DNA from 3 places in the Clostridium saccharobutylicum DSM 13864 genome. Region 1 is predicted to be linked to each of the others. Evidence: riboswitches for the same ligand, from Rfam matches in the RefSeq annotation. Region 1 holds a riboswitch; each other region holds the start of a gene.
The links. A riboswitch is a leader RNA that binds a small molecule or an ion and turns the genes downstream of it on or off. The one in region 1 is predicted to bind cyclic di-GMP.
Positions count from the first base shown of each region.

Region 1 (3,294 bases):
GCTCTATAAAAATGGTTTTAGAACATGAATTTAATAGAGTAATAAATCGAAAGTGTATACAAAGAATTATGAGAAAATATAATATTGTGTGTCCAATTAGAAAGGCAAACCCTTATCGTAGAATGATGAAAGCTACTAAAGAACATACAGTTCTACCTAATACTTTGAACAGGGAATTCAAACAAGGTTTGGTCGGTAAGGTATTATTAACTGATATAGCTTATTTAACATATGGAGCATCTAATAGAGCCTATTTATCTACTATTAAAGATGCTTCTACAAATGAAATTCTCTCGTATCATCTTTCAGAAAGTCTTACATTAGATATAGCTACTGAAACTGTTAAAAAGCTGATGAGGAATCATAAAAAATTACTTGATAAAGATGTTTTTATTCATTCAGATCAAGGCGTTCATTACACTAGTCCTAGATTTCAAAAACTTCTTAAGAAATATAAAATTGGACAATCCATGTCTAGACGCGGAAACTGTTGGGACAACGCCCCGCAGGAATCATTTTTTGGACATATGAAAGATGAAATAGACTTAAAAATTTGTACAACATTTTACGAATTAGAATCAACAATTAATAATTATATGGATTACTATAATAATTACAGATACCAATGGGGACTTAAAAAGCTGGCCCCTGTTCAATATCGGGACCAGCTTTTAGCTGCCTAGCCTTTTTCAAAATGTCCTTGACATAGGGACCATTTTATTTGTATATTTCATATCATATTGGTCTATTATTTTTTTATGTGTTTTAATTACCAAATCTATTGAAGTGTTGACTTGAAACACCTTGTTGTTCTACAGACTTATGTTTTGCATTGGGATTATGATTATGGCCTTCTTCAGTTATTGGTATTTGATAATTACATTTTTCCATTCTTGCTACTTTATTATCTGGTTGACTATCCTTTGCCATGAAAATACCTCCTTACATAGTATTTATACAAAATTAGTATGTACACTAGTGCGCATAATTATCCGCTTATCTTAAAAATAACCTTATAAAATGTAGGAACCGTATGTGAGTCTAATTTCATTTTGGATAGACACATCATATAGAAATCAAGCTACAGGATAATGAATTAAATTCATATTTATCACATGTAATAATATTATTTTCTCAATTATTTTGTTTTTCTAAATTTTAATGGAGTTTTTTTATAAGTATTTTTAAATATTTTAGGGAAATAAGGAATATAATTGTATATTTTGTTCTGTGTTTTTGAATTATTTACTATGATATTCATAATTCACCATGAAAATTGTTGATTCGACTTTTGAAATATGATATTATAATTGTGATTTAAGTATAAATTTAAACTTTATTATATATTATCGCTATATCTAAAAAAATATTAAGTAAATCAAATATTGTAAATAGCAAATTCATTGAAAGATGGAGACGCAAAGCCATGAGTCTAAAGCAATAGTTGTTGCCATGATAGTCAGGTTGCCAAAAATATTAGTAGTTTATTTTATGGCAGGCAATATCTTTATTGCCTGCTTATTTTATTAACAAGTTAGTAATAATCGGTAGGGGGAAATAATAATGAAATGGTTTTATGATTTAAAAATTGCAACAAAGTTAATCTTAGGCTTTGTTACTGTAGCCTTTATTGCAGGAGTTGTAGGTGTAGTAGGTATTGTGAATATTAACAAAATTAACAATCTTGATACTGAGTTATATGAGCGTCATACTGCTACAATGCCAGATTTGATAGATATAGTAAATAACTATCGAATAGAGAGAGGAATATTAAAAGACTTATTAATCGTAAAAGATTTAAGTAAAATACAAGAGAATATAAACAGATTTAAAGCCTTAGATGATGAAATTGATACTAGTATGCAACATTTAGAAAGTAATTCGAAAGATTCTGAGGTAATTAAAAATCTAAATGACTTAAAAAAATTATTAAGTTCATTTAAACAATATAGAGATAAGGCGATAAATTTTATAACAACAAATCAGGAGCAGCAAGCAACAGAAATTTTATATACAGATATATCAGGAATAGCAGATAATTTAGACACTACTATTAGTAACTTGACAAGTCTAAAAATAAATTTAGCAAAAAATGCTTCAGATAATAATTCAGCTTCAGCAAGCAGAGCAACTATTACAATGATTGTTGTACTAACTTTTGGAGTGATTATAGCAATTGTTCTTGGGATAGTCATAGCTCGAATTATAGGCAGACCTATAAATAAAATGGTGGAGGTTGCCAATAAAATTGCTTTAGGTGATATGAGCGTTGATGTTGAAACGGACACCAAAGATGAAATAGGCAGTCTTGCAGAATCATTTAGAAGAATGATTGAGAAGAATAATGAGGTCCTAAGTAATATTAGAAGTGCGGCAGAACAAGTAGCATCTGGTTCAAAACAGATATCTTATTCAAGTATAGCACTTTCACAGGGAGCAACAGAACAGGCAAGTTCAATTGAGGAATTGACTGCATCTGTTGAAGAAATATCTTCTCAAACACACTTAAATGCTCAAAACGCTAATAAAGCAAATGAACTGACTGAAGTTGCTAAATTAAATGCTATTCAAGGTAATAATCAGATGAAAGAAATGCTTAAAGCTATGGAAGCGATAAATGATGCTGCAAGCAATATTTCAAAGGTTATTAAAGTAATTGATGATATTGCATTTCAAACCAACATACTTGCACTTAATGCTGCTGTTGAGGCTGCAAGAGCAGGACATCATGGTAAGGGATTTGCAGTTGTAGCTGAAGAAGTAAGAAATCTTGCTGCACGTTCAGCAAATGCCGCAAAGGAAACAACTTACATGATTGAGAATTCAATAAATAAGTCTGAGGGTGGGACAAAGATTGCAATAGATACGGCTAATGCTCTTAATGAAATAGTAAATGCTGTTGAAAATGTAGCAAACCTTATAAGTGATATTGCTATTGCTTCAACTGAACAGTCTACAGCTCTTGGACAAATAAATCAAGGCATTGTTGAAGTGTCGCAGGTTGTTCAAAGTAATTCAGCTACTTCAGAAGAAGGTGCTGCAGCAAGTGAAGAATTATCAAGTCAAGCTGAACTTCTTAGAGAAATGGTTAGTAATTTTAAATTAAAACAAAGTGTAAAATCATATAATACCTTAAATGAACTTAATCCAGAAGTGTTAAAAATGCTTGACGAAATGGCTGAAAAAAAGAAGTATCAAACATCTCATATTAATGAGGAATATAGAGAACCAGCAATTACAAAAACTAAAATTATATTAAGCGATAATGACTTTGGAAAATATTAATTAATATAA
Region 1 is NC_022571.1:2,735,165-2,738,458, reverse strand. Features, by position in the region: gene CLSA_RS11710 (IS3 family transposase) at 1-683, shown strand, start outside; gene CLSA_RS23450 (hypothetical protein) at 766-930, opposite strand; cyclic di-GMP riboswitch class I at 1,384-1,472, shown strand; gene CLSA_RS11705 (methyl-accepting chemotaxis protein) at 1,564-3,285, shown strand.

Region 2 (3,294 bases), 1.6 Mb from region 1:
CAATGAATATAAATCGACTTCTTAATAAACAGTATAATCATAAACGAATTTATAGATTAATGAAGTCTATTAACATGAAATCAGTTATAAGAAAAAAGAGAAAGTCTTATCTACAAAGTACTCCACAAATAACGGCAGAAAACAAATTAAATAGAGAATTCTATGCAAAGAAACCAAATGAAAAATGGTTAACAGATGTTACTGAGTTTAAGATACTTAATGGTCAAAAGGCTTACCTCAGTGCAATATTTGATTTATCTGATAAAAGCATTATTTCTTATGTGGTCGGTCACTCAAATAACAATCAACTTGTTTTTGATACACTTGACTTAGCAGTAATTGCTAATCCGACTGCAAAGCCACTTTTTCATAGTGATAGGGGATTTCAATATACTAATAGAACTTTCAAGGCTAAACTTGATAAGATTAATGCAACTCAAAGCATGTCACGTGTCAGTAGGTGTATCGACAACGGACCAATGGAAGGTTTTTGGGGAACTCTCAAATGCGAGATGTATTATTTGCAAAAATTTTATACTTATGAAGAATTAAGACAAGCGATTGATGATTACATAGTATTTTATAATACAAAGAGGTTACAGAAAAATTTAAAAGGTCTGACTCCAATTGAATATCGAAATCAGACCTTAGCTTCATAATTTTTTTATTTTTTCATCTGTCTACTTGACAGGGGGCAGTTCATATAATATCAACTGCTTTTTTTAATATTTATTGAGTTCTATAAAAATTGTAATTATCCTAATATGTAAAAAATATATAATTAAGTAAAAATAACAATATTATTGGAAAAATCTAATTTATTATATTGAAATTTGCCACAAAAAGTGTAATAATGTTTATTAGAAGATTAAAACTTTATAATGATAATAGTACACTTACTGAAAAGTAGGGCCACAAAGCTATGAGTCTAAGGAAAATTTTATTTTCTATGATTGTCAGGTTGCCAAAATATAGTTAAATTCATGAATTTTATATTTGTTTTAACTTTGGTGTCTATATATAATAGGCACCTTTTAATTTAAAATATACAATAATTGCACATAGGTATAAGAGATTATTTTTGGTATTATACTGTGCTTAATAGCCAATAAAATCGTATAGTTAATGATTTTGTATTGAGAGGAGGATTGATTATTTTTATTACGATTTTAATAATCAAACTAACATATGAATAAAATAAATAATTTACTGAACGAAGTGGAATGCATTGTTAATAATGGGATAACTAAAGAGGGTGTTATTAAAATCTTAAATACTTTAAAATGTTCTTTTCCGATTGAAATATTGGATGAACTTAAATTGTATGGAGATTATTTGCCTAAAAATCAAGAAATAGGTTTTTCACAAGAAAAGAGATATTTGCATTTTTTATGGGATGCATTGGATAAATCTCCGATGTGCCTTGCAGCTAATTTTTCTATTCCATTTAGAAGGATATTAGCAAACAAATTATTTAAATCATGTGGAAAGAATTTTGTGGCGGAGGAAAATGTTCGTTTTAATGTTCCAGATAACATTGAAATAGGAGATGACGTGTTTCTGAATAGGGGGGTATTTTTAGATTCAAAGGGAGGCGTAATATTAGGGGATTCAATTGTAATAACTGAGGGGGTAACAATATTTACTCATTCACATACTGAAGATGATCATGAATTAAGGACTTATGCTCCTGTAATTGTAAAGGATTATGCTAAAATATATTCGAATTCAACTATATTGCCAGGAGTTACAATTGGAAAGCAATCAATAGTAGCTGCGTGTTCTCTACTAGATAAAAATGTAGAGGATAATGCTTTAGTGGGAGGTGTGCCTGCAAAGGTTATAAGAGGAAGAAAAAATTTAGATAAGAATGAAGAAGAATTAAATCATATATGGTTTTATAATAACGAATTTCAAAAATAAAATATATACAAGTAAAATTTTTAATATTTATAAGGGGATTAGAAAATATGAAAATGTCTTTTAAATCTAAGTTTATGTTGTTAGTTTTACCATTAGTTATAGTTGGCTTATTGTCACTAACAGGAATTGCATATGTTAAATTTAACAAGATAATCGAAAAAGAAATAATGGATTCAATGTCAATGAGAACGACTGAAGCTACAGATCACATCAATACTTGGTTGACAGGAAGACTTGGGGAAGTACGTGAAACAGCTCAAAATCCTATGATGAAACGTATTTTAGAAAGTAATCCTAGTCTGGACTTAAGCAAAGATGATGAATCTACAAAATTGATAGATGAACTAAATCTATCTAGATGGCAATTTATTAAAGATACATATCCAGATCAATATGCAGCTTTACATATTGTAAATTCATTACCTAAAGATCAATGGAATAATGCTGATAGTTTAACTAAGCTTACAGCACGATATGTTAATGTAAAAGATGGACAATGTAAAACTTCTCCTTGGGCAAAGGCAGCAGTAGCAGAAGCATCAGAAAGGTTTTCTCAAAATGGTGGTGTTCCTTATGATGTTATATTAAAACCAGCATATTCTGACGCATATTCAGCTAATATGGTACTAATGCTTGCATGGCAAAAGGATGAGAATGGTAATGTTGTAGGTGGTGCCGGTGCGAGTTTAAAAATAGAAGCTATACAAAAGATAGTAGAAAATGAGAAGTATGGACAAAAGGGATATGGAATGTTATTAGCAAAGGATGGTACTTTTATTGTTCATCCAAACAAAGATTGGGCAATGAAAGAAAAGATTACTACAGTTAATGATCCTGAGCTTACAAAATTAAGTGAACTTATTGCGAGTGGTAATCCTGGAATATTCCGCTTTGGTGAAGGAAACGATAGGAAAATTGCATTTTACGCTAAGGCTCCAATAGCTGATTGGACTGTAGTTAATGTAGTTTATGAAAATGAACTTTTTGCTGCATCTAATAAGTTAATAATAATTATGTTAATAATAGCATTAGGAATTACAATTGTTTTATCATTAGCTATATACTTAGGAGCAAGTAAACTTGTTAAACCATTAACTCGTCTTAGTAATTTTGCTAATAATGTATCTACTGGAGATTTAAGTGGTTCTATAGAGGTTGAATCGCAAGATGAAATTGGAAGCCTTGCCACAGCATTTAATAATACAGTACAAGCACTGAGAAGTATATTAACGGATATAAACACGGAGTCTCAAAAGGTTAATAATCTTTCAAGTGATCTTGCAGCTTCCTGTAAAGATTCTAGTGTGGTGACAACTGAAGTTTCTAAAGCTATACAAGTTGTTGCAGAAAACACTACTCAACAAGCAAGAC
Region 2 is NC_022571.1:1,177,390-1,180,683, forward strand. Features, by position in the region: gene CLSA_RS05160 (IS3 family transposase) at 1-659, shown strand, start outside; cyclic di-GMP riboswitch class I at 880-969, shown strand; gene CLSA_RS05165 (acyltransferase) at 1,189-1,923, shown strand; gene CLSA_RS05170 (methyl-accepting chemotaxis protein) at 1,971-3,294, shown strand, end outside.
Region 2: it holds a riboswitch for cyclic di-GMP, as region 1 does, so the genes downstream of both, CLSA_RS05165 (acyltransferase) here and CLSA_RS11705 (methyl-accepting chemotaxis protein) in region 1, are expected to answer to the same signal.

Region 3 (3,294 bases), 1.3 Mb from region 1:
AGAAATGGATATGAGGCTATACAAAAGCTTCAAACTAATTCAGTTGACTTAATTATAACTGATATCCGTATGCCTATAGTAGACGGAGTAGAATTACTTGAGGAGGTAATGAAAAAAAAGCTGGCACTTTGTGTAGTCCTTTTTAGTGGCTATAGCGAATTTGAATATGCTAGAAAAGGATTGGTATTAGGTGCTTTTGATTATCTTATTAAACCAGTAAATGCAGATGATATTAACAAGTTACTTGAGAGAGCTAAATTATTCATCAGTGAAAAAAAGGAAGAGAAAAAACTAAAAGTATATAACCATTCATTAGATGTTACACAAATATTAGAATTGATTGAAAATGGCAGAACGGTAGAAAATTTGGCTTATTCTATTTTTGATAAACTAGTTTTGGGTGATTTTGATAAGATAAGAATGCATCATATAATTATAGAGTTTTTCGAAGAAGTATTGGAAGCGATAAATAATAATATGATTTGGTTTATAAAATTTGCTGATGCAAGTTACATTAAGAGTTTAAATCTGCATGATGTAGCTTCTTTAGAACAATTACGTGATATATACATTTCATGTATTAAAAATTTAGAAGCACAAATAATGTATTTATATTTAGGAAAAAGTTATGGTGTTTTAATAAATAAAGTAAGCATTTTTATTTTGAATAATGTAGAAAATGAAGTTACATTATCTACAATTGCAAGTTATATGGATATGAATAAGAATTATCTATGCGAAATTTTCAAGAAAAAGACGGGTATGTCACTTTTAGATTATATGACAAAAGTTAAAATGGAACGAGCTAAAAAGATGCTTAGAGAATCTGAAGATAGAAGTTATGAAATAGCAGATAAACTGGGTTACATGGATCCGGAGTATTTCAGCAGGCTATTTAAGAAGTATTCAGGTATGTCACCAACAGCGTATAGAAAATTAAAAAAATAAGGAAAAAGTGAAAGCGGTTATGAGATTAACTATAAATTTATAGATTAATTTATTCTTAAAATTGATTTTTTTCTTATAAATTAAATAAAAGCAATGTATATTTCAAGCAATACATTGCTTTTATTTTTTTAAAACTGAATTTTTTCTGGGTAAAATGTTGATTTTTTTCATTAAATTTTGAATTAAAGAAAGGTATAATAAATTTTGTCTTTTTATAATATATTGAGTAGCTGAAATTACTATACGGGAATTTTAACTAATGTCAAGAGGTTACCATTAACACAATTATATTAATAATGTTTGTAACGTTTCAATAAATAAAAAGAGCAAAAGTATTTAAAACTGCACAAGCTCTAATATATAACGGATTGCAGTCAATTTTGTTATGTGAAGTTTGAATGTTTTATAATATTGAAAAAATAATAAAAAGCGGAAACTGTGAAAAATTCTCTTTATCTGGGCACTTTGAGAATTTGGAGTTAGTAGTGCAACCGGCCAATAATTAGTTTATAAGCTAGCTATTGGTCTATATTTTTTTATAAAGAGAAGAGGAGAAGGGATTGGGAATATATGGGAAATTGTTATTTGCTGGTTTGAAAAAGGAATAAACGATATTTTTAATAAAAGTATAAATAACATAATTTATGGAAATTAGTGGAGGAAATATAATGAGAATTTTTAACAACTTAAAAATGTTATATAAGCTATTGATAGCTTTTATAATAATGGTAATATTTATTGGAAGTGTTGGTTTCGTAGGCATATCAAATATGAAAAAGATTAATTCAAATGTTTCAAACTTATATAATATGGATTTAATAGGCGTAAAGGATCTAAATATGATTAAAACAAATCTTATGACGGTTAGAGCAGATGTTTTGAATATTTTAGATCCTAAAAATAGCAGTAAAATTTCTAGTTATATTGATGATATTAACAAACTAGAAGAAGAAGATAAGAAGTTAGCTGAAGAGTATAAAACTACAATTACTACTACAATTGATGAGAAACAGTTTGCTCAGTTTGAAAAACTAATAGTTGATTACAGAACTTCTTATAATCAAATTATAGATAAAGTGAAAATTTCAGATTATGATGGGGCTAACTTTATTTTGCCTGAAGCTTCTAAAATTAGAGTGGATATGTTTGCTGTATTAAATAAAGAAATAGATTTAGCTACAAAAATGGCTGCTGATGATTATAATAGCAGCAATGCGATTTTTAAAAGTAGTACAATTATCTCTATTAGTATTATAGCAATAGCTATCATAGCAGCAATTATTTTGGGAACTGTTATATCTATTGTAATTTCAAAAAGATTAAAAGATATTTTAGAATTTTCGGAAGCTATGGGTGAGGGAAATCTTACAGCAACAATTAATATTGATTCAAAGGATGAAATAGGAAATGTTGCTAAAGCATTAAATAAATCTAAGGAAAATATTAAAATTTTAATAAGTGAAATAATGAATGGTGCTAGTGATATGAGTGCAACTAGTGAAGAATTGTCTGCAACTGTTGAAGAGGTTTCATCTAAAATGGAAGTAGTAAATCAATCAGTAGAACAAATATCTAAGGGAGTTCAAGATTTAAGTGCTACGACTGAGGAAGTAAGTGCATCAACGGAAGAAATAAGTGCTAGTACAAATGAACTTGCAAATAGAGCAAATGATTCGGAAGTATCTGTAAATGAGATAAAAGAGCGTGCTGTTGATATAAAAGTTAAAGCTTCAAAAAATATAGAAGAAGGTACAGTTATATATGACCAGAATCGCTCAAATATTTTAAAAGCAATTGAAAAAGTTAAAGTTGTAGAAGATGTTAAAATCATGGCAGATTCTATTGGTAGTATAGCACAGCAGACAAATTTATTAGCTTTAAATGCTGCAATAGAGGCAGCAAGAGCTGGTGAACAAGGAAGAGGATTTGCAGTAGTTGCAGATGAAGTAAGAAAGCTTTCTGAGCAAGCTTCACAAGCTGTTTTAGATATTCAAAGCATGGTTGGAGAGGTACAAGCAGCAGTTGGGCAGCTTTCACAAAGCGGACAAGATGTACTTAAGTTTATTGAGAATAATGTAAAACCAAGCTATGAATTTCTTCAGAGCACAGGCACTCAATATGAAAAAGATGCAGAATTTATGAATAACATTACAGAAGAGATTTCATCTTCGTCAAAACAAATGAATGGCGTTATTGAGCAAATAAGTGAGGCTATACAGAATGTATCTGCAACAGCAGAAGAATCAGCAACAAGCACTGAAGAAATAACAAATAGCGTTAATGAAGTAACTTTTGCCATTAATGATGTTGCAAAATCTGCACAAAGTCAGGCAGAACTTGCTCAAA
Region 3 is NC_022571.1:4,021,992-4,025,285, reverse strand. Features, by position in the region: gene CLSA_RS17655 (response regulator transcription factor) at 1-948, shown strand, start outside; cyclic di-GMP riboswitch class II at 1,371-1,454, shown strand; gene CLSA_RS17650 (methyl-accepting chemotaxis protein) at 1,617-3,294, shown strand, end outside.
Region 3: it holds a riboswitch for cyclic di-GMP, as region 1 does, so the genes downstream of both, CLSA_RS17650 (methyl-accepting chemotaxis protein) here and CLSA_RS11705 (methyl-accepting chemotaxis protein) in region 1, are expected to answer to the same signal.